One region of the Mesobacillus sp. AQ2 genome, then DNA from elsewhere that is predicted to be linked to it. Evidence: riboswitches for the same ligand, from Rfam matches in the RefSeq annotation. Region 1 holds a riboswitch; each other region holds the start of a gene.
What was found. Region 1 has a riboswitch for cyclic di-GMP ahead of QNH36_RS20105 (hypothetical protein). Riboswitches for the same ligand answer to the same signal wherever they lie in the genome.
Positions count from the first base shown of each region.

Region 2: linked by a shared signal. The riboswitch ahead of QNH36_RS21645 (OmpL47-type beta-barrel domain-containing protein) and the one ahead of QNH36_RS20105 (hypothetical protein) in region 1 are both predicted to bind cyclic di-GMP.
Region 3: linked by a shared signal. The riboswitch ahead of QNH36_RS22735 (RHS repeat-associated core domain-containing protein) and the one ahead of QNH36_RS20105 (hypothetical protein) in region 1 are both predicted to bind cyclic di-GMP.

Region 1 covers NZ_CP126080.1:3,990,805-3,998,124, forward strand. The annotation lists gene QNH36_RS20090 (acyl CoA:acetate/3-ketoacid CoA transferase) at 1-1,339, shown strand, start outside; gene QNH36_RS20095 (GntP family permease) at 1,377-2,819, shown strand; gene QNH36_RS20100 (acetyl-CoA C-acetyltransferase) at 2,883-4,067, shown strand; gene QNH36_RS20105 (hypothetical protein) at 4,121-4,345, opposite strand; cyclic di-GMP riboswitch class I at 4,620-4,704, opposite strand; gene QNH36_RS20110 (hypothetical protein) at 4,944-5,288, shown strand; gene nadE (NAD(+) synthase) at 5,340-6,161, opposite strand; gene QNH36_RS20120 (lactonase family protein) at 6,381-7,320, shown strand, end outside.
Region 2 covers NZ_CP126080.1:4,298,841-4,306,160, reverse strand. The annotation lists gene flgK (flagellar hook-associated protein FlgK) at 1-474, shown strand, start outside; gene flgL (flagellar hook-associated protein FlgL) at 485-1,375, shown strand; gene QNH36_RS21675 (DUF6470 family protein) at 1,425-1,979, shown strand; gene fliW (flagellar assembly protein FliW) at 2,008-2,448, shown strand; gene csrA (carbon storage regulator CsrA) at 2,455-2,673, shown strand; gene QNH36_RS21660 (flagellin N-terminal helical domain-containing protein) at 2,827-3,543, shown strand; gene QNH36_RS24015 (flagellin) at 3,764-4,003, shown strand; gene QNH36_RS21650 (endonuclease) at 4,012-4,965, opposite strand; cyclic di-GMP riboswitch class I at 5,092-5,188, shown strand; gene QNH36_RS21645 (OmpL47-type beta-barrel domain-containing protein) at 5,266-7,320, shown strand, end outside.
Region 3 covers NZ_CP126080.1:4,547,953-4,555,272, reverse strand. The annotation lists gene QNH36_RS22745 (hypothetical protein) at 1-54, shown strand, start outside; gene QNH36_RS22740 (Ig-like domain-containing protein) at 69-4,976, shown strand; cyclic di-GMP riboswitch class I at 5,117-5,206, shown strand; gene QNH36_RS22735 (RHS repeat-associated core domain-containing protein) at 5,292-7,320, shown strand, end outside.

The sequences.
Region 1 (7,320 bases):
GGGACTTGCGCCAAAATTCCAGCCATTGGTGGTCAATGACAAAATTGAAGCCTATAACCTGCCGCAGGGTGTCATTTCACAGATGTTTCGTGATGGAGCAGCTGGTAAACCGCGCACGGTCACACATGTAGGATTAGGAACATTTGTCGACCCGGATATTGACGGCGGCAAGCTGAATCAAGCTACAAAAGAGGAAATCGTTGAAAAAGTAAACTTTGACGGCAAATCTTATCTTGCCTATAGAACACAGAAGCTTGATTTTGCTCTGCTGAAAGGTTCGGTTTCCGATGAAAACGGTAACATCAGCTTCGAAAAGGAACCGCTTACACTAGAAATCCTATCCATCGCCATGAATGCACGCAATAGCGGAGGCAAGGTGATTGTCCAGGTAGAAAAGATTGTCAAAAACGGTTCAATAGATCCTAAGCTTGTGGCTATACCGGGAATACTCGTCGATTATGTGGTTGTTGTTGAAAACCCGGCCAACCATATGCAGACATTCGGAACACAGCACAATGAAGATTTTTACCGGAGCGATGTTGTTCATAAGCAATCCGATAAAAAATATCCCCTTAACGAACGCAAGGTGATCGCGCGCCGTGCAGCCATGCTATTGAACGAGGATATCAAAGTACTGAATTATGGAATCGGAGTGCCTGAAATTATCGCACATGTCCTCCAGGAGGAAGGAATGAATGACCAATTCACTCCAACTCTTGAGCCTGGTGCAATTGGCGGCACAGCAGCAGGCGGGCTGGATTTTGGCTGCTCAATCGGGCCACAGGCGATCATTGATCAACCATATATGTTTGACTATTACGATGGCGGCGGAATTGATGCAGCATTCCTTGGCCTGGCTCAATGTGATACTAAAGGAAATATTAATGTTTCAAAGTTCGGCCCTAAAATTGCCGGATGCGGCGGATTCATCAATATTACCCAAAACGCCAGGCAAATCGCTTTTTGCGGAACATTCACTGCCGGTGGCTTAAAGGTAGGGACCGGCAAAGGGAAGCTTGAAATCCTCCAGGAGGGCAAAGCAAAAAAATTCATCGAAAATGTAGAGCAAATCACTTTCAGTGGTGATGTGGCACGTGAAAATAATAAAAGAATCATCTATATTACCGAACGAGCCGTTTTTGAACTTTTGCCTGAGGGATTGACGCTTACAGAGATTGCCCCTGGCATCAATTTAGAAAGAGATATCCTTTCCCAGATGAATTTCAGGCCATTGATTGCCAAAGACTTAAAATTAATGGACAGCAGGATTTTCATGGATGAACCTATGGGTTTAAAGGATAAAAAAACTCCTGGCTTACGAAATATTGCAGCAATCTGATCCATCAAAACTTGTGTTTTAGAAAGGAGTTCCCCATATGGAGCTATTCATTATACTATTAGCCCTTGGATTATTGATGTTCACAGCTTACAAAGGGTATTCAGTCATCCTTTTTGCACCAATCGCTGCCCTTTTGGCTGTGCTGCTGACGGACCCAAGCCACGTACTGCCCTTTTTCAGCAACATCTTCATGGAAAAGATGGTCGGATTCATCAAAAACTATTTTCCAGTTTTCCTGCTTGGTGCAATTTTCGGTAAGGTAGTCGAAATGTCTGGGATTGCCGAATCCATCGCTAAGTCCATCATTAAATTGGTTGGCGGCACCCGTGCCATTCTAGCAATCGTGTTGATGGGCGCTATATTAACATACAGCGGGGTTAGCTTGTTCGTTGTGGTATTTGCCATCTATCCTTTTGCTAAAAACTTATTCAGAGAAGCGAACATTCCTAAAAGGCTTATTCCGGGAACGATTGCCCTTGGAGCGTTCACATTCACGATGGACGCACTTCCAGGCACGCCCCAGATCCAAAACGTTATTCCAACAAGCTTCTTCGGGACTGATATTTACGCGGCACCTGCCCTCGGGATCATTGGTGCAATCCTTGTTTTCACATTAGGCATGCTTTATCTTGAAACTCTTAGAAAGAGAGCTGCAAAACGCGGCGAAGGTTTCTACGGATTTGATAATGCAGAATCCGCTGCTGCAGCAGAAGCTGAGGCACTAGATGAAGGTGTCAGCAACATTGACATGACTGCTAAAACGAGCACAATAAGAGCTGTACTTGCATTCGTACCATTAGTGCTTGTTGGTGTAGCTAACAAATTCTTCACAGTGAATCTGCCAAAATGGTATCCGAATGGGTTTGATTTTTCAAAGATTGGTCTTGAATCCTATGGTACGGTCCAGATGGCTGGAGTAGTTGGAATCTGGTCCGTTGAACTGGCGTTGATTCTTGGCATCCTGGCTACTCTTTTATATGACTGGAAGAAGGTTACCGGAGGATTTAAAGTTGGAGTCAACACTGCAATAGGCGGTGCCTTGCTTGCATCGATGAATACTGGGGCTGAATACGGTTTTGGCGGAGTCATTTCCTCTCTTCCAGGATTCTCTGTTGTGAGTAAAGGAATTTCAACAACATTCACAGATCCGCTCATCAATGGAGCAGTAACGACTACAACTCTTGCAGGTGTGACTGGATCTGCTTCAGGCGGTATGGGGATTGCTTTGAGTGCAATGGCTGATACTTACATGAAGGCAATCACAGAATTCAATATCCCGCCAGAAGTCATGCACCGTGTCATCTCGATGGCATCAGGCGGAATGGATACACTTCCTCACAACGGTGCAGTTATTACTTTGCTTGCTGTTACCGGATTAACTCATAAACAATCTTATAAAGATATTTTTGCTATTACTGTAATAAAAACATTGGCTGTATTCTTCATTATTGCAGTCTACAAGTTAACTGGACTAGTATAATAATAACAACAAAGGGGGAGCAATTCCCCCTTTCTTAACTTTAATTCGGAAGGGGCAGTAAAAATGGAAAATTCAATTGTGATTGCAAGTGCGGTCAGGACCGCTACAGGAGCTTTTGGCGGAGCTTTTTCAAAGGTATCTGCAGTTGATCTTGGAGCGGCCGCTATTAAGGCTGCATTGGAAAAAGCAAATATTAGTGCTGATTCCGTCGATGAAGTCATCATGGGAAATGTCCTTCAAGCCGGGCTTGGTCAAAATCCGGCACGCCAGGCTGCCATGAGAGCAGGACTTCCAGAGACATGCCCATCCATGACAATCAATAAACTATGCGGCTCAGGTTTGAAGGCCGTTCACCTGGCATATCAAGCAATTGCAGCAGGTGAAGCCGATATCGTTGTCGCTGGCGGAATGGAGAATATGAGCCAGGCGCCTTTCGTTCTCAAAGGTGCGCGAGAAGGCTTCAAAATGGGCGACCAAAAACTCGTTGATACATTGCTTGGCGATGGACTCGTATGTGCATTTAATGACTACCATATGGGTATTACTGCCGAAAACCTTGCCGAAAAATATGAAATCTCGCGCAATGAACAGGACGCTTTCGCAGTCAAAAGCCAGAACCGGGCAGAAGCAGCGATCACTTCTGGACGTTTCAAGGATGAAATCGTCCCTGTAGAAGTGAAACAGCGTAAAGGCGATCCTATTATTGTCGATCAGGATGAGCATCCTAAATTCGGCAGCACTCTTGAAAAGATTGGCAAGTTACGGCCTGCATTCAAGAAAGACGGAACCGTAACCGCAGCCAATGCTTCTGGAATCAATGATGGCGCAGCTGCAGTTGTGGTGATGAGTGGCAAAAAAGCAAAAGAACTAGGAGTTACTCCACTTGTAACCATCAAGGCGAATGCTTCTGCGGGCGTTGATCCATCCATCATGGGTATTGGGCCTGTTAGCGCTGTTAAGAAAGCCCTTAAGAAAGCGGAAATGGAGTTAACGGATATCGATTTAGTAGAGGCGAATGAGGCATTTGCGGCACAGGCTCTTTCCGTCATGAAGGAACTTGGCATGAGCGAGGAGAATGTAAATGTCAACGGCGGTGCCATTGCGCTTGGCCACCCAATTGGAGCAAGCGGAGCAAGAATTCTAGTCACACTCATCCACGAACTTAAGAAACGAGAACAAAAATACGGACTGGCCACCCTCTGCATAGGCGGCGGAATGGGTGTCGCAACGATCATCGAAAATGTTTAATCAATAGAAAAAGCCTGTGGTCCGCACCACAGGCTTTCATATTTTAGCAGTTATCAAACTACATAATCTTCAGTTAATTTACTGCATGCATTTGATAGATTCTCAAGGCATTCCCTTCTTAGCCTCTCGTCACAGATGAAATCATTCCGAAGCTCTTCTTCCAGCTTCATTTGTATCTGCTGAATTTCTTCCTGGAACCTTTCCCTTTTTTCAACATCTGTTAAATGAAACTCTATCTCCCGTTCAAAGTACTCTACCGTCCCAAACAATACAGTCAACGTTTCCTCCACCTTCCATTCTATTTTTCAAAAATCCTTTTTCCTAAAAACAAAACCTGCCAAAAGGATTATTTTCACTCGTCCTGTCAAGATACTTAAGTTTTATTTATCCTTTCTCACACTCGGCAAACGTGAAATTCAGTTCTTTTTGCATGATTGTGCAGAATGGACCAGGAAGAATAAAAAAAATCCTCCAAAAAAGACGGCGGATTTCCTTTGGCAAACAGTCAACCAATACCATTCACCGATATGTTCTATACTCATCCGATCTTTTATTGGCAACCCGACTATCCTAGCAGCATGGCCTTAGACTCGTGGCTTTGCGTCCTCACCTTTCGATAAGTTTGCCTTTTTCAGTTCTACTTAAAATATAAAACTTTAGAACCATACTTTCAACAAAATTCGCCAATTAATTACAAAGATGAGTCTAATTTCCTATAACTTTGTGAGCGCATGAAAGATAGACAACCCTTTCAGGCGCCAACTTTGATTAGCGCATTGTTTTCACAATGTAATATCCCAGCAATCTCTATGTAAAGTTCAGTTGCTAGAATAAAAGGAAGAAGCTTTATTACAGGCGAATGGCAGGAGGATCCTTATGGAACAGCATGTTAAAAAGTCGCTAGATGAATGGAAAGCAGAAATTGAAGAGATTCTTAAAGAAATAGATGCGGAGTATGACGAAGTAAAAAATGAGCTTAAAGTGTATACATATAAATTTAACATCACGAAGCAGGTTGTCCAGTCGACAGTGAATCCGGACCTGAACAGGAAGATTCGCGAATTGTATCATCAGCCATTTGAGGAGAAATTCAATGATTTGAAAGAGTATATCAAGGAGTTGGAAGAAAAAAAGCGGGTCTTCCAGATGTTCACCGATAAAATCGACAAAGTGACAGACAAAGAGGATGCGCCACAGTTAGCTATTGCGCAAACTGAATAAAAAGGAAAGCCTGGCTTTTGATCGAAAATCTTAGCCAGGCCTTTTTTGTGCTTATTCCTTCCACCATGAATCAAACATGGACGCTGGAACATGCCGTTTATGCTCTGAAGCAAGATATCTGCCCTCAATTTTGGCTGCTGCTGCTTCATCAATCTGCTTTCCTTCAAGATAATCATCGATTACTTCATAGCTGACGCCAAGTTCGGTTTCATCCGATTGAAGCGGCTTGTTGTCTAAAAGGTCAGCGGTAGGCTCTTTCAGATACAGTCTTGATTCTGCATTCAATGCTTTGAGCAGTTCCCTGCCCTGGCGCTTGTTCAAGCCGGTAAGCGGCAGCAGGTCAGCTCCTCCATCCCCGTATTTTGTGAAAAATCCGGTTACTGCTTCAGCAGCATGGTCTGTCCCAATCACCAGCAAGCCGTCCTGCCCGCCGATAGCATATTGGGTGATCATCCGGATCCTTGCCTTTGCATTTCCTTTGTTAAAGTCTGTCATCTTCTCGCCAATCGCTTCCTCGAACTGGGTATTGAAGGTGTCGACAGCAGGCTGGATATTGAAGGTGATCGTTTGATCCGGCTTGATGAATTCCAGTGCTTTCTGAGCATCATCCTCATCTTTTTGCACCGCATAAGGAAGTCTGACAGCGACGAATTTGGCATCCTTGCCTTCTGACCGCAATTCCTCCGCAGCCATTTGCGCAAGTTTCCCCGCCAGAGTGGAATCCTGGCCGCCGCTGATGCCTAGAACGAACCCTTTCGCCCTTGATGTAAGCAAATATTCCTTTAAAAAATCGATTCTTTTCCTGATTTCTTGCTGGGGATCAATTTGCGGCTGCACATTCAAATCTTCAATTATCTGCTTTTGCAAGCTCATGATAACCCTCCTAATTCACGAAAAACTATTCAAAAAAGAGCATATCCCTTCTAAAGTCCAAAGTCCAGATTTTCGTCAGAAAACCTAACATCCCAATACCAAAAATGCTCATGTTTATTTTACCCATTACCATGGTGGACGTAACATTTTGTCTGCCATGATTTTTTTGCTAGACTATAAACCATAGTATTAACGCGAATTAAATTGGAGGCATTCATAATGGCAACCCATGAAAAGTTCAAAGGCTATTTCGGTACCTATACAAAAGGCAACAGCGAGGGGATCTATTCTTTCACATTGGATGCGGCAAATGGAAAAATCCTTGATGTGGAACCAGCTGCAGCTCTGGAAAACCCTACTTACCTGACAATCAGCGATGACAACCGCTTCCTTTATGCAGTCGCAAAAGAAGGTGATTCCGGAGGAGTTGCAGGCTTCAACATTCTTGACTCCGGAAAATTATCTTTCATCGATTCACAGCTTGCTCCAGGAGCATCTCCCTGCCATGTGAGCGTGAACCCGGAAAACACTCTGCTTTTATCCGCTAATTACCATAAAGGGACTGCAGATTCTTATCTGCTGAACGCTGAAACCGGCAGTATTGAAAATGTGTTATCAAGCGTGGTCCATGAGGGTTCAGGACCGGATGAGCGGCAGGAAAAAGCGCACACGCATTATGCCGGCTTCACTCCTGACGGGAAATATGCGGCAGTGATCGACCTTGGCATCGACCAACTGATCACCTACACCCTGGACAACGGTCAGCTGATTGAAAAGAGTGTATTGAATATTGCACCAGGAAGCGGTCCAAGACATCTTGTTTTCCATCCAAACAACACAATTGCCTATCTGATGACAGAATTCAGCTCTGAGGTGCTTGTCTTAAAATACAATGTTGAAGATGGAAGCTTTGAACAACTTCAGACAATCACAACCTTGCCAGCAGACTTCACCGAAAACAATCAGGGAAGTGCCATCCATATTTCTTCTGACGGAAACTACATCTACGCTGCCAATCGCGGCCATGACAGTATTGCCGTTTTCAAGGTGGATCCAGAAAGCTTCAAGCTCACCTTTGTTGAACACACTTCAACTGAAGGCAATTGGCCAAGGGATTTTATGCTTGACCCAAGCGAGAAATTCCTGATTGCCGCCAACC
Region 2 (7,320 bases), 310 kb from region 1:
TTCTTTGCTGATTCCGAGAATGCTGACCTCCAACGTAAAGGATTCGCAAGCAGGATACAGCTGGCGGATGCAATCAATCAGAGCCTGGATAATATCGCAACAGCTGATGGCACAGATATTGCGAACGCAACCATTGGTGATTCTACGAATATCTTAAAGCTTGCAAATATCATTAATGATAAGTTTGATTATGCCGGAGACAACGAACAAGCAAACTTCCGGAATTACTATGAAGGTGTAATCGGCGGCATGGCGGTTAAGTCGCAAGAAGCTGTTCGACTAACACAAAACAGCGGCTCCCTCAGAGAGTCAGTGGAAAATCGACGAAAGTCAGTGAGTTCTGTTTCTTTAGACGAAGAAATGACAAATATGATCCAGTTCCAGCATGCCTACAACGCATCAGCCCGGATGATCACCCTCCAGGACGAAATGCTCGATAAAATCATCAACGGCATGGGAACCGTAGGAAGATAGGTGAAATGAAATGCGCATAACACAATCAATGCTTTCTTCCAATTCGCTAAGAAACTTAAGCGAAAGCTATCGTCGAATGGGGCAATATCAGGACCAGCTGGCGACGGGGAAAAAAATCACGAAGCCTTCCGACGATCCAGTTGTGGCGATGAAAGGGATGTTTTATCGTTCTGGATTGACTGAAGTGGAGCAGTATAAGCGGAACCTTTCTGAACTTTATTTGTGGATGGAGAATTCTGAGGCTGGGATTGAACAGGCGAATAATGGGCTGCAACGTGTGCGTGAGTTGGTCATTCAGGGGAAGAACGGCGCACTAAGTCCAAGTGACCGGGAAGCTGTTTCAAGGGAAGTAGAACAGATTAAAGCGGATTTAGTGCAAGTAGCGAATACACAGGTTTCTGGCCGGTACATATTCCATGGTACTGATACAGATAATCCGCCTGTTCCAGTAGAAGACCCGCCGACAGTAGCAGTGAACTTATCCGATCCATCTCTCAATAATTATAAAGTTGAAGTTTCTCCGGGAGTTTCGTTAAGAGCAAATATCAATGCAGCAAATGTTTTTAATCAGGAATTGTTCAATGTTGTTCAGGAAATTCAAACTGCATTGGAAAGTGACCAGCCAGCTGAATTGGACAACTTGTTAGACCGTTTAGATAAAACTATGGATACTCTCTCCTCAGAACGCGCAGAATTAGGAGCCCGATATAACAGGCTTGAAGTGATCGATTCTCGACTTGGCCAACAGGAAGTCATGGCGAATAGAGTGCTGTCTGATAATGAAGATGCCGATATTGAAAGAGTCATTACAGATTTAAAAACGCAGGAAAGTGTACACCGAGCAGCTTTGGGAGTTGGTGCCCGAATTCTTCAGCCAACACTTTTAGACTTTTTAAGATAAGCTATTCTCACTGGGAATAGCTTTTTTTACTAGGAGGAAGGTAGAGAAAATGCAAGTCCCGCAAATTCGTATCCAGTCAACACCTGGGAAAATTGAAATCAACACGATTAAGGCCAATTTAAAGATGGAGCAGCCAAAGGCGGAATTGAGCATTGAGCAGCCAAAAGCAGAACTTACAATCAACAGTACTCCCTCCAGGCTAACAATCGACCAATCAAAAGCCCGCGAGGACATGGATTTAAAGAGTATATCAAAAAGAATTGAAGATGCAGCGGCACAGGGCTATCAGGATTTATTGGCGGGTATTGGCCGCGTCTCCCAGGATGGCGATGAGCTCATGATGATTGAGAACGGGGGGAATGCAATCGCTGCACAGGCTAAGCGGAACAGCGAGTCTCCAATGCTTGACTTTAATATTGGCTGGATACCATCAGCTGGCTCAGTGAAAATTAATTATGACCCCGGGAAAGTAGATATTAACTGGAAGGTAAATAAGCCTGTTATCAATAGCCAGACGAATAAACCAATCATCAACTATACCCCTGGGAAAGCGGAAATTACAATGAAACAATATCCTTCGTTAAAAATCGACTTTGAAGGGTAAAGGATTCTAGCTAAAGGAATGGTGAGATATGAAAATTGGAACAAAATATCATGGCGATGTAGAAATAAATAATAATGAAGTGCTTGCCTTTGACAAGGGAATACCGGGCTTTTTGGATGAAAAGCAGTTTGTGCTGCTTCCTTTATCCGAAGACAATATTTTTTATGTGTTGCAGTCGGTTGCTACTCCTGCGCTTGCGTTTATTTTATCCAATCCTTTTAATTTCTTTAAAGACTATGATTTTAAATTAGAAGATACTGTAGTAGAGGAACTCGGTATAGAAACAGAACAGGACGTTCAGGTGTACTCTATCTTAACTGTCCACGATCCTTTTGAGAAAACAACATCGAACCTTCAGGCTCCAATCATTCTTAATGTTAAAAATTATAAAGCGAAACAAGTAATCCTGCATGAAGAGCAGTATTCTACAAAGCACCCAATTTTCGAAAAAACAAAAGCGAGAGGGTGATGAGAAATGTTAGTACTGACAAGGAAAAATGGAGAGACGATAAAAATTGGCGATGACATAGAAATCACAGTGATCTCCTCGAAGAATGATCAAGTCAAAATTGGTATAAATGCACCAAAGAATATTGAAATATTCCGGAAAGAAGTACTGGATCAAATCCAGAGTGAAAATGAAGAAGCAGCAAAGGATATTTCCTCTGTACTCGACTTTATGAAAAAGAAATAAAAAAGAAAAAATTATAAAAAACTATTAAACAATTTTTCCTCCAGACGATAAAACTATTGTAAGAGAAATAAGGGCGGCCGACCTTATCACTCGGACAAAATAAAATCTTGTTCACATGGATGTGAACACCAAATTCAAGGAGGAAAAAACACAATGAGAATCAATCACAATATCGCGGCTCTTAACACTTACCGCCAATTGAACACTGCAAACGGTGCTCAAGGAAAATCAATGGAAAAATTATCTTCAGGTCTTCGCATCAACCGTGCTGGAGATGACGCAGCTGGTCTTGCTATTTCTGAAAAAATGCGTGGACAAATTCGCGGTTTGGATCAAGGTTCAAGAAATGCCCAAGACGGTATCTCAATGCTACAAACAGCTGAAGGAGCACTTAACGAGACTCACTCTATCCTTCAACGTATGCGTGAACTTTCAGTTCAAGCTTCAAGTGACACTAACGTTGTGGAAGACAGAGCTGCAATTGATGAAGAATACCAGGCATTAGTTACAGAAATCGACCGTATTTCTGATGAAACTGAGTTTAATACTCAAAAACTTTGGGATGGATCTACTGGACAAGTTGACTTTCAGGTAGGAGCTAATGTTGGTCAGATTATCTCTTATACTTTCTCTAATGCTGATTCAACAACGCTAATGGTTGCCGTTGGAGATTTAACAACTAAAGCTAATGCCCAAACTGAACTTGCTGCAATCGATACTGCAATTGAAACAGTATCAACTGAGCGAGCAAAATTAGGTGCGACTCAAAACCGTTTAGAACATACAATCAACAACCTGAACACTTCTTCTGAAAACTTAACTGCTGCAGAATCACGTGTACGTGACGTTGATTATGCTTTAGCTGCTTAAGAGCAGTGACAAGCACAGTCGTCCTGGCTGGTAACGGCCAGAGATCATGATCGGGTGAATTGCTGGAAACCCCTTATAGCTTTTCTTGCCACAACGTAGCCGGAAACGGCAGGCGTGATGGCTTGAAAAAAGAAAAGATTGGGCAATCAGCAGCCAAGCTCCTGGCTCGAAAGAGTGGAGAAGGTTCAACGACTAGGATAAACCATCTAAGGCGGTAGCTATGATGATGAAATCCATAGGTGAAGCAATGACCATCAGCATTGCGAATCCGAAGTGCCCGACCCCTACTAGTTTATTAGAGGGTGAAGATATAGTCTGGTCATTTGTGAAAGCAAATGTTCGCACGATGGCGAAAGAAATGATGGAACAAACTAAGAATTCAATTCTTTCTCAAGCAGCACAAGCTATGTTGGCTCAAGCAAACCAACAGCCACAAGGAGTTCTTCAACTTCTTCGTTAATTTTTACCTTAAGAGGTTTGTCCACTGGACAGGCCTTTTTTTCTTGCTTCAATGATTGAAATAGACAAAATCTCACTCATTGTAATTCCTGTTTCTCTTTGAATGGAAGAGATTTTTAATAGTTCTTCATTAGTTAAAGTTACTTGATGTGCAAATTGCCATTCTAAATGATTAGGGGTAATAAGCTGATAATCTTCGAACCATATTTTGATGAATATTTCTGGTGTTATAGAGTGGATCAGCTCTTTAATTTCCTTTGTGGGTTTCTGAAGTTTAATGGGAAGATATACTGATGTCCGTTTTTTATGTGGAAAAATTAAACCTGTTTCTGAACAAGTAGGTATCTGCTTTCTCATCATTGAAGGATGTAAGTAATCCTTTACAAGGTGAAAAAAATACATGATTTGCCGTTTGTCGTATATGCATAATCGATTTTGGCCATCAAGCGAGAATTGTAATTTGAATTTATCCTTCATCATTTCAATTAACAAATTATTTTCAGTAGGGGAAAAGTTATCTGTTGAGAGGATGATTTTTTTAACAATACCTCCCTTTTTCAAAAGGTAGCCGTCATCCTGAAACCACCATGCTAACGCTTCAGGAGTCAAGGTTAATTGGAGTATGTCTATCGGAATGACTTTAACCCGTCCTTTATACCATTTCTCTTTCAAATAATTAAAAACAACTGATGTTTTCGATTGAACATACACTGATTCCGAGAATCCTATGCTGACTCTTGAATCTTTATCTCTTTTATATTTTGGCTGCGTAAGGGGAACAAAATCTTTAAGGCTTCTGTAGCAATAGAAACACCAGTCTTTATCTTTGTATCGATGCTGGAACCGAAGACGAGGGCTTTTATTTATTTCGATTGTTAAGCTCCCATCTCCAAGTAACTTGCCATTAATCAATCCTAGCTGATAAACAGGGATGTATTTTAAAATATCGTGAAATTCATTCATTGTACACCTCTAATCAGGAACAGGTGTTCCGCTATATTTATATTATAATCTATTAACTTAAAAATTAATAGGTAAATGTACCTATTAATTAACAGGGTCTTTTGTATTAAAATTAAAGGTAAATATAAGTGAAAAAGGCAAATCATAGGAAACTATGAGACGCAAAGCCAAGGGCCTGTTCTACATTTCTAGTTATTTAGGTAGATGGCAGCCGGCTACCACGAGGATACATAGACTTTTTTACTATGGGCCTTGGGTAAGGTCTTTTTGTTTGCTCTTTTTTCGGAAAAGGAGAGAAAGATGATAGGGAAATTATTTAAAATCCAGACTTTAGTCGTAGTCATGGTTATGGTTGCTCAATTGATTTTACCTATAGGGACAGCCATGGCAAATGATGTTGGGAGTATGCTGCCTCCAAGCAATCTCGCCTATTCAAAACCATCCCCGGAGGACGTGAAGCTCAGTTGGGATGCTGTTTATGGAGCAACAGGATACAACGTTTATGAAATCCAGGAAGGGCAGATGACACTGATTGGTACTGCAAAGACAGTGAACTACAGCCTGAATGACCTTCGTGAAGGAAACTACAAATATACCGTTTCTACTTTGAACGGTGATGCTGAATCGGGTCCTTCAGCACCGATAACTGTCGACATTGTCTATCCTTCAATGGAAGCCCCAACGAATCTAAGCTATAAAATCCAAAATGGAAACGATTTGGTCCTTAGTTGGACAGCTTCAAAATATGCTGAAGAGTACTTTATTTATGAAGTGCTGGTGGATGGAAAGAAACAATTAATTACAAAGACAACCTCCAATAGCTATACGAAAACGAATGCTGAAGCGGGCAGCTATACATATGTTGTTTCTGCATCGAATAAGTTCTTTGGCGAATCTGCTGCATCGGAACCGATCACTGCAGAATTGATCCAGCCTGTTATGGAGAAGCCGGGGGATCTGTCATTTACTATCACTAACGGCACGGATGTCACATTGAAATGGAAGTCTTCGTATCTGGCAAATGGATATAAAATCTATCAAATGGTGAATGGGGAAAAGGTTCTTAAGGAAAGCGTTACTGGAACAAGTGTTAAATTTACTAACCAGCCAGAAGGAGACTATGAATATGTTGTCCATTCATTTAGTGACCGTTTTGGAGAATCTGCAGAGGGCAGTCGGATCTCTTTGACGGTCAGCACAGTTGTCATGCAGGCACCTGATGCTTCGGCAAGAGTCATTAATTTTAATGATATTATCCTGAGCTGGGGGCGCGTCGATTATGCGAACAGCTACAAGATCTATCAGGTTATTAATGGGGAAAAGGTTCTGAAAAATACTGTGACAGGAACTTCAGTGACTTTTTCAGGACAGCCTGCCGGTGAATATCAATTCGAAATCTATTCATACAGCGATCGCTTTGGCGAGTCTGAAAACGGGTCTAAACTGACTGTTACAGTGGACAGCTATGAACTTGCGGCACCGGAAAATGGCAGTCATAAGATTTTAAACGGAAACGACTTGAACATATCCTGGGATGCTGTCGAAAATGCGAGTGAATATAAGATTTATCAGATCGTGGATGGCCAGCGTGTGTTGAAGGATACTTTGACAGGCACTAGTAAGACCTATTCAAACCTTGCTGAAGGAACATATGATTTTGAAATCTTTTCGTCGAATCCAAGAATTGGGGAATCTAAAGACGGATTGAAAATCAGTGTTGACATTGTTCATCCGAAAATGGGGGCACCGGGCAATGTAGAATATTCTACTAGCTCCCCGACAAGCTTCTCTTTAAGCTGGGATAAGGCTGAATACGCAACGAATTATAATATTTATCAAATACTTGATGGCGAAAAGGTACTTAAGAGGACGGTAACTGGTACGAGCATATCCTACAGCAATATGGAAGCTGGTGAATATGAATATGAAGTGTATTCCTATTCTTCAAGGTTTGGCGAATCAGCAACAGGCAGCCGCGTGAAAGTCACTCTTGATGGCTATGTCATGCAGGCTCCTGGAAACCTGAAATACTCAATCCTTAATGGCAATGATATTAAACTTGAATGGGAGCCAGTTGAGTACGCTGCCAGTTATAAGGTCTATCAGGTTATTGATGGGGAAAAGGTCCTTAAGACAACCGTAAGAGGGACGTATGCTACGCTGACCAACCAGCCGGCTGGGGATTATGAGTTTGTCGTCCATTCCTTCTCTTACTTTTCAAGCCAGTCACCTGAGGGGACAGCTATTAAACTATCGCTTGTTCATCCTGTAATGGAAAAGCCGGAAAATGTAACAGCATCTATCCTAAATGGAAATGATGTAGCACTTGCATGGACCTCAGTTCCTTATGCTAAT
Region 3 (7,320 bases), 560 kb from region 1:
AGTTTTCAGAAACAAGTGGATATCATGATTGTCCACTCCAAAACCATTATTTAAAAGGAGAAAAAGAGATGCTTGAACCTAGGAAAAAGAAAAAGAAGCCCCGAAATAAATGGGCAATCGCTCTTCCACTCGTGCTGGTGTTAATTTCTTCGGTTTTGATTTTAAATGGAAAGGTTCTGTCGGAGCAGACAGAGCCCAAAAGGTATATTTCTTTTGATGGCCAACAATGGGAGATGAAATCACAGCCTTTGGGGACTCTGTGGACAAACAAAGAGAATATTTCCTTTGTTGTCGATTTGCAAGATGATTATGGAAGAATTGAAGACAAATCTAATATAAACCCAGACGTTGATAAGCCTATCACAGTTTCGGCAACACAAGGAGAAAACTCCATTAATAATATAGCTGTTACTCCTCAGGGAATAGGTGAAGCTTTTACGGGGTTATACAATATTACCGTTCCAGTGGCTGCTGACGGGGCTGTAAAGATCAACATTGATATAGCACATCTTGAAAAATGGAAAAATCCTGCTTCAGCAAGTTCCTTTGCTGTCCATCGTGACATTACAAAACCTGCAGCAGAGTTAAATGGTCCTGATGGCTCCGTTAACGATGATTTTTACACAAAAGATGTTACTTTAACGGCAGAAGTGAATGAAGTAAACCTTTTACCGAATTCGATTAAGATCTCCAAGAAAAAGAATGATGAAGCGGCAGTGGTATTTACAGCTGATGTTGCGGAAACTGGAAAGTATACAAAGGATATCCTTTTTAAAGAAAACGGCAATTATGAAGTAACCATTGAAGCAAAAGACAAAGCAGGAAACGAAGTATCAAAAATTTTCTATTTGACAGTATCAAAGCCTGGAAATGAACCAAAAGTATCTGTGTTTAACATGACAGATGGGGGAAAAGTCATCAAGGATTATGCAATAGCAAAGCGAATTGGTGTCAAGGTTGACAGTGAAATTTTGATTGGGGAAGCAAGTCTGGTCATTATCAAAGATGGTGAGGAACTTCCCGCGCAGCAAATGGTTCCTACAAAAAGAACAACAGAAATATTCGAGTATGATCTCACAAAGGGTGGTACTGCAAATCCGGACGGAATTTATTTAGTCAAAGTAACCGTTAAGGACCATCACAATAAGGGGATTCTCCATGACCCCGTCTCATATTCTTTCGTGGTTGATAATACAAAGCCTGAATTCACTTACAGTTTCGAGAAAGATAAGGCTTATAGCTTGCAAAGCGATGAGAATATGGAAGTTGAGATCGCACTGGATGAAGCTAACATACAATCTTCTAATGTAACGGTGAAATTGCAGTATGCCAACGGAGATAAAAAGGACGTCTCGACAAGGAATGGTAATGGTAAAACAACATTCACAGCGTCTGAAGAAGGTGAATATACCATTCAATCAAATGCCATCGATAAAGCTGGCAATGAAATAAACGAGACTGCCAAGTTTAAAATCGATAAGGAATCCGGCCCTATCATCTCGATGAAGGCGGGAAGTCTGGAAAATGAACAACTTCAAGGCAAGTATTTTAACAAGGATACTCAAATTGATTTTTCCGTCACAGATTTAACCCTGATTGAAAAGTCTCTAACCATAAAAAAAGATGGTGCAGAAGTTAAACATGATCCATTTACACAATTTCTATTCACAGCTTACACAAAACATATTTTTAAAGAAGATGGCAAATACAGTGTTGAAGTGACAGCAAATGATTTCTTCAATAACCCGAACTCTAAAGGTCCATTCACTTTTATCATGGATCAAAAACCTCCTATCCTTGAAATCCAGGATTTAAATGATGGTGAAGACTACGGCGGAAAACAGGAATTCACCATCAAGGTGACGGACGAGAACTTTGATTTTGATAATACAATGATCTCTGTCTGGCGTGACGGTGAGGACTTAAAGGCTAAACCGGTAATCGAGAAGATAAAAGAAGGTGACCTTGAAGGCGCACTATATAAGTATAGCTACAATGCTGACGGTAACTATGAAATCCGTTTTGACATCCAGGACAAAGCAACAAATAGACCGGTGAATGATTCAGCAATCACTTTCACGATTGACCAGAATGAACCGAAGCTAACGGTAGAAAACCTGCAGCAAAGTGGCCATTACCCAGGATTGAAGGATGCGACCTTCACCATAGAAGACTTAACACTTGACCTGAGCAAGTCCCTGCTGAAAGTCACAAAAGAAGACGGGACAATTGTTGAATATGACAAGTGGACAAAAGAAAATAAAGGTAGACTGAAAACTGCTTACCAGGTCCTGTCTTTTGAAGAAGAGGGAGACTATAAGTTAGAATTCTCAGGCTATGACAAAAAGGGAAATAGCTATGCCATTAAGCCGATATCTTTCACGATTGATAAGGCGAAACCGGAGCTTACTTTAAGTGGAATAAAAGATAGGGACTTTGTAAAGGGCGGAAACTTGATTAAGGTCCAGGTTGATGAGCATAACCATGAATACATGAATGTAGAGGTCTATTACAAGATAAATGGTGGGGAGAAACAAAAACTTTCCTGGACCGATAAGGGTGAAAAAACTACAAATGACTACACATTCAAAGGCGACGGAAACTACGAATTCACCGTCATAGCAACGGATAAAGCAGGAAACCAGTCAACCATGAAAAGGACTTTCACTGTGGACGATACTCAGCCGGAAATTAAAATTACTGGCGCTGAAGATAATTCGTTCAATAACAAAGACCGAGAGATTAAAATCCAGGTAAACGAGCGAAACTTTGAAAATAATAAAGTGGAAATCGAGTTTAAAGTGAATGGGGAAAAGGTCAAGTATCCTGTTAAGTGGGAAAACGTTGATCAAGAAACAATTTTAAAGCACAGGTTTGAAGTTGATAATGACTATGAAATCATTGTTAAATCAGAAGATGCAGCTGGAAATCGTGCTGATATGAAAACTCTCAAGTTCACGATTGACAAGACAGAGCCTAAAGTAGAACTAGCGACAGAGATTCAAGATGGTAATGACTACAGAAAGAACATGCTGGTCAAAATGAAAGTTGAAGACCGCAATATCAATCTTTCAAACACAGAACTAAACGTTGAGAAAAATGGTAAGCCGTACAATGTTGGCAAGTTAAAGTTGCTTGCTGATTCAAAAACAGTTGCGGTAAATAGCTATACATTCTTTGAAGAAGGCAAATATATCATCAACCTAAAGTCAACCGACAAAGCCGGCAATTCAAAGAGACATGATCAACTTGCTTTCATCATCGACAAAACCAATCCAATCGTAAAAATCGATGGAGCAGAAAATAACTCTTTCAATCCTGAAAGCAAATATGTCACCATCTCGATTGACGAACTGAATTATAAAACGAACAATGTGAGCATCAGCGCGACGAAAGATGGAGCTGCATTCCCTATTGGTACATGGAAGAACAGCGGAAAACTTTCGAAGCTGGGCTACAATTTTACCAGGGACGGCCTATACACAATCCTCGCGACTGCAGAGGACAAAGCCGGTAACGGTCCAATCACTGAAAAAAGGACCTTTACAATCGATAAGACCAAACCTGAAATTGACATCACTGGTGTCGAAAATAACGCCTATTACAATGTTGATAAACCTGTTAACGCTACAATCAAGGACGTAAACCTGGATATCAACAGAATCGCTGTGACTAGAAACGGTGCAAGATATAACGCTGGCGGCTTCTCTGTTAATGGAGATCTCGCTTCCTTCCGCCACAACTTCAGCGGAGAAGGTGAATACAACATCCTGGTTGAAGCAACCGACAAAGCAGGCAACAGCTTCAGCAAGACGATGAAGTTCACCATCGATAAGACGAAGCCTGTCATTACGCCGAAGTTTAAAGGACAGAATCGTGTCATTAAGAATGGCGAGTATATCAATGAAGTATTCACTCCAGAGTTTGCCCTGGATGAAGCAGAGGATATGATCGTATCGGCTACTCTGAACAACGGCGCAAACCTTGGCAGAAACATCCCTGTTGCAGCAAAGGAAATGAAATACACATACAAGGTTCTTGCTCGCGACAAAGCCGGCAATGAATCAACACTGGAAATAGGCTTCACACTTGATACTACAAAGCCAATGCTGAATATTTCCGGCGTACTCGATGGATTCTTCAATAAAAACATTGCGCCGAAAGTGACGTATTCAGACATCCATCTGGATAGCAGCAAGACATCCGTAACCTTGAACGGCAAGACATTCGAAAACGGAACAAAGCTTGAATACGAACAGGATTATATTTTAAAAGCAGTCGTAACAGACCTGGCGAATAATATTTCATCAAGAACGATTGTCTTCACAATCGATAAAACATCGCCAGTCATCAAGTTCAAAGAGCCGATTTCGAATAAGTATTTCAACACCGACCTTCTGCCTCAGCTTTTGATCGAGGACATGAGTTCTTATGACATCATTGCGATGATGCTTGATGGAAAACCATATGAAGCTGGCGACCCGATCAAGGAAGAAGGAAAGCACGTCATGTTCTTCGAAGTAAAGGATAAGGCAGGCAACATCCAGCAGCTGAGCGTCGAGTTCATTATCGACAAAACCGCGCCAAAGGTAGTTTATGAAGGTGTGAAAAATAAAGAAAAATACTATGACCCTGTTGACATCGCCATCCGCCTCGATAACCCGAATGACAAAATAAAATCTGTCATGATTAACGGCGAAATGTTCGAAGGGGACGTATTAGAAGAAAATGGCTACAAAGTAATCAAAACCAAATTGGCTGAAATCAAGCCTTACGAAATCGCAGTTACCGCATATGACGAAGCAGGCAATGAAAAAACAACAGTCATTTCATTTGAAATCGTCGAAAAGGGAGCATTGGTGAAGTTTTATGAAAATAAACCTTTGCTTGGCGGTACACTGGCCGGAGTAGTAGGTCTTGTAGTTGCCGCAACTACGGTAGTGATACGCAGAAGAAGGATGAAAGTTGAAGAATAAAGAAAAAGAATCCAGAGGAATCCATCCTCTGGATTCTTTTTTTCGACAATAATTAGGAAAATTGTCCTATTTTATAAAAAATAATCAGAATTTGTAAAATAATGTAGTATAGTTATATTGAACTATAACTTTATAACTATTCAAGTAAAAGGCAAACCCGTTGAAAGGCGGGGACGCAAAGCTTCAGGCCTAAGGTGGGTATATCCTATTATGGCGGCTGGGTTGCCGTGAATCATTCATCCTAGTAAACTCCTTTTTTACCGGTAACCAAAAGGCGAAGTATGCCCTTTTACAGACGGAAAGAAAGGAGTTTTTATGTATTTTAAAAGATTTACCGTAATATTTTTATCTGCAATCATCCTATTCAGTAGTGTTGGGGTCTATCCAGCACAGGCATTTGCTGAGAAGAAGGCTTTTGAACAGGAGTTTTATTCGAATCCTGAGAACCTTCTTGGCCTGCTGCCGGAAATCGACCAGCATCAGCCGGTCAACAATCCAGCCCAGGGAATCAAGCCCCCGGTGCCAAATACTTCACCGGAAATTCCAAACAGCCAGGTGGCTCCACGAAAGCAGCAGCAGGCACCGCCGCCTGCAAACACGACTGCTGAACCACCTATCAACATCGAAAACGGATATTTGGAACTGAAGGAAGAAGATATTCTTGTTCCGGAAGTATTGCGTCCGTTTGGCATCAAGAGAGATTACTCCAGCAATAATACCGAAGATGGTCCTTTTGGGAAAGGCTGGACCACATCACTGGAATCAAGACTCGAAATGTATGCCGAGTTTTCAATGGGAGAAAGCCGCCTAGACGGCAGCACCCAAAGCTACGCATTCGACAAGAAAGATCCGAATGCCTATGTGACCGAATACGATGAAGACTCCATGACAAACTATGAGCTTGACAAGGGCGAGTATATTACAGCGGCCAATGGCGATAAGCTTACAAGGATTAGCCAGTTTGAGTATGTTGTTGAAACAGCTGATAAAACAAAATATACCTATTATGGCTACTATGCATCGTGGAGAAAAGGCCAGGACGAAAAAGTCGGAAGATTGGTCAAACAAACAGATCGTTATGGCAACAGCATTCAATACGGTTACGACAATAAAGGCAAGCTTGAAACGATGACAGACGATTACGGCCGCACGATCCAGATCAAATGGTCAGGCAGCCATATCAGTGAGCTGATTGATCCAGAAAACCGTAAAATCAGCTTCTCTTATGATGGCTCTGGAAGACTGGAAAACGTAAACTACCCAGGAAATAAATCAATCACTTATTCTTATGACGGCGGCCGTATTTCAGGGATCACAAATGGTGAAGGGGAAACCACTTCATTCACGTATGACAGCAACAATCGTGTCAAAACGGCGAAAAATCCTGCTGGCGCTGTCCTGTATAGCTATTCTTATACAACTGACGGTTCAGGAAAACTGACGAAAACCATTAAGCAAAATCCAGCAGGAGAAGCATGGACTTATCATATTGCAAAAGAGAAGGCTGTCCGTGTCACTGACCCGCTGGGATATCAGACAAACTTTGAAAACAACGATAATGGAAAGATAACGAAGAAAATTTCCAGCACAGGAACAGAAAGCTTTTCCTATGATGATAAGGATCGTATTAAGACAAAGACTGACATATTTGGCGTAACCACAACCTATACATATGAGGACTTATGGAATCAGCCAAAAACGATCAATGAATCCACTGGAAAATCAACCGTTTATGACTACGATTCCAACGGAAAATTAACAAAGAAAACGGAAAATGGAATTGTTACGACTTATGGCCACGACAGCAAGGGCCGCATGCTTTGGGCGAAGGATTCTGCTGGCGCTCAAATCACCTTCGAATACGACGCTTTTGGCAACATGAAACAGGCGAAGAACGCAAAAGGTGAAATCACCAGCTACACTTTTGACAGCCTTGGGCACATCAAATCGATGCAGGAGCCTAACGGCTATAGAGAGCAATATCAATATGACGGGGATGGGAATCTCCTTAAGATCACCTATGCTGATGGGAAGACGCTGCAGTATTCCTATGACAAGGCTGGCAGGATCCTGACGATTACCAACCAGCTGGGTCAGGTGACATCCCATAAGTATGATAACGCTGGCAAACTGGAAACCATTACAAACCCAAAAGGATACCAATATGTCTATTCCTATGACAGCAAGACTGGAAGGGTAAAAACTGTAACGGCACCAGGAAACCAGGTGATATCCTATGATTGGGACGGACTTGGCAGACTGAAAACCTTTAAAACAATCGAGGGTACAACCTCTTATGTTTATGGAGAGCACGGGGCGGAGAAAGTGACATCGCCACGGGGTA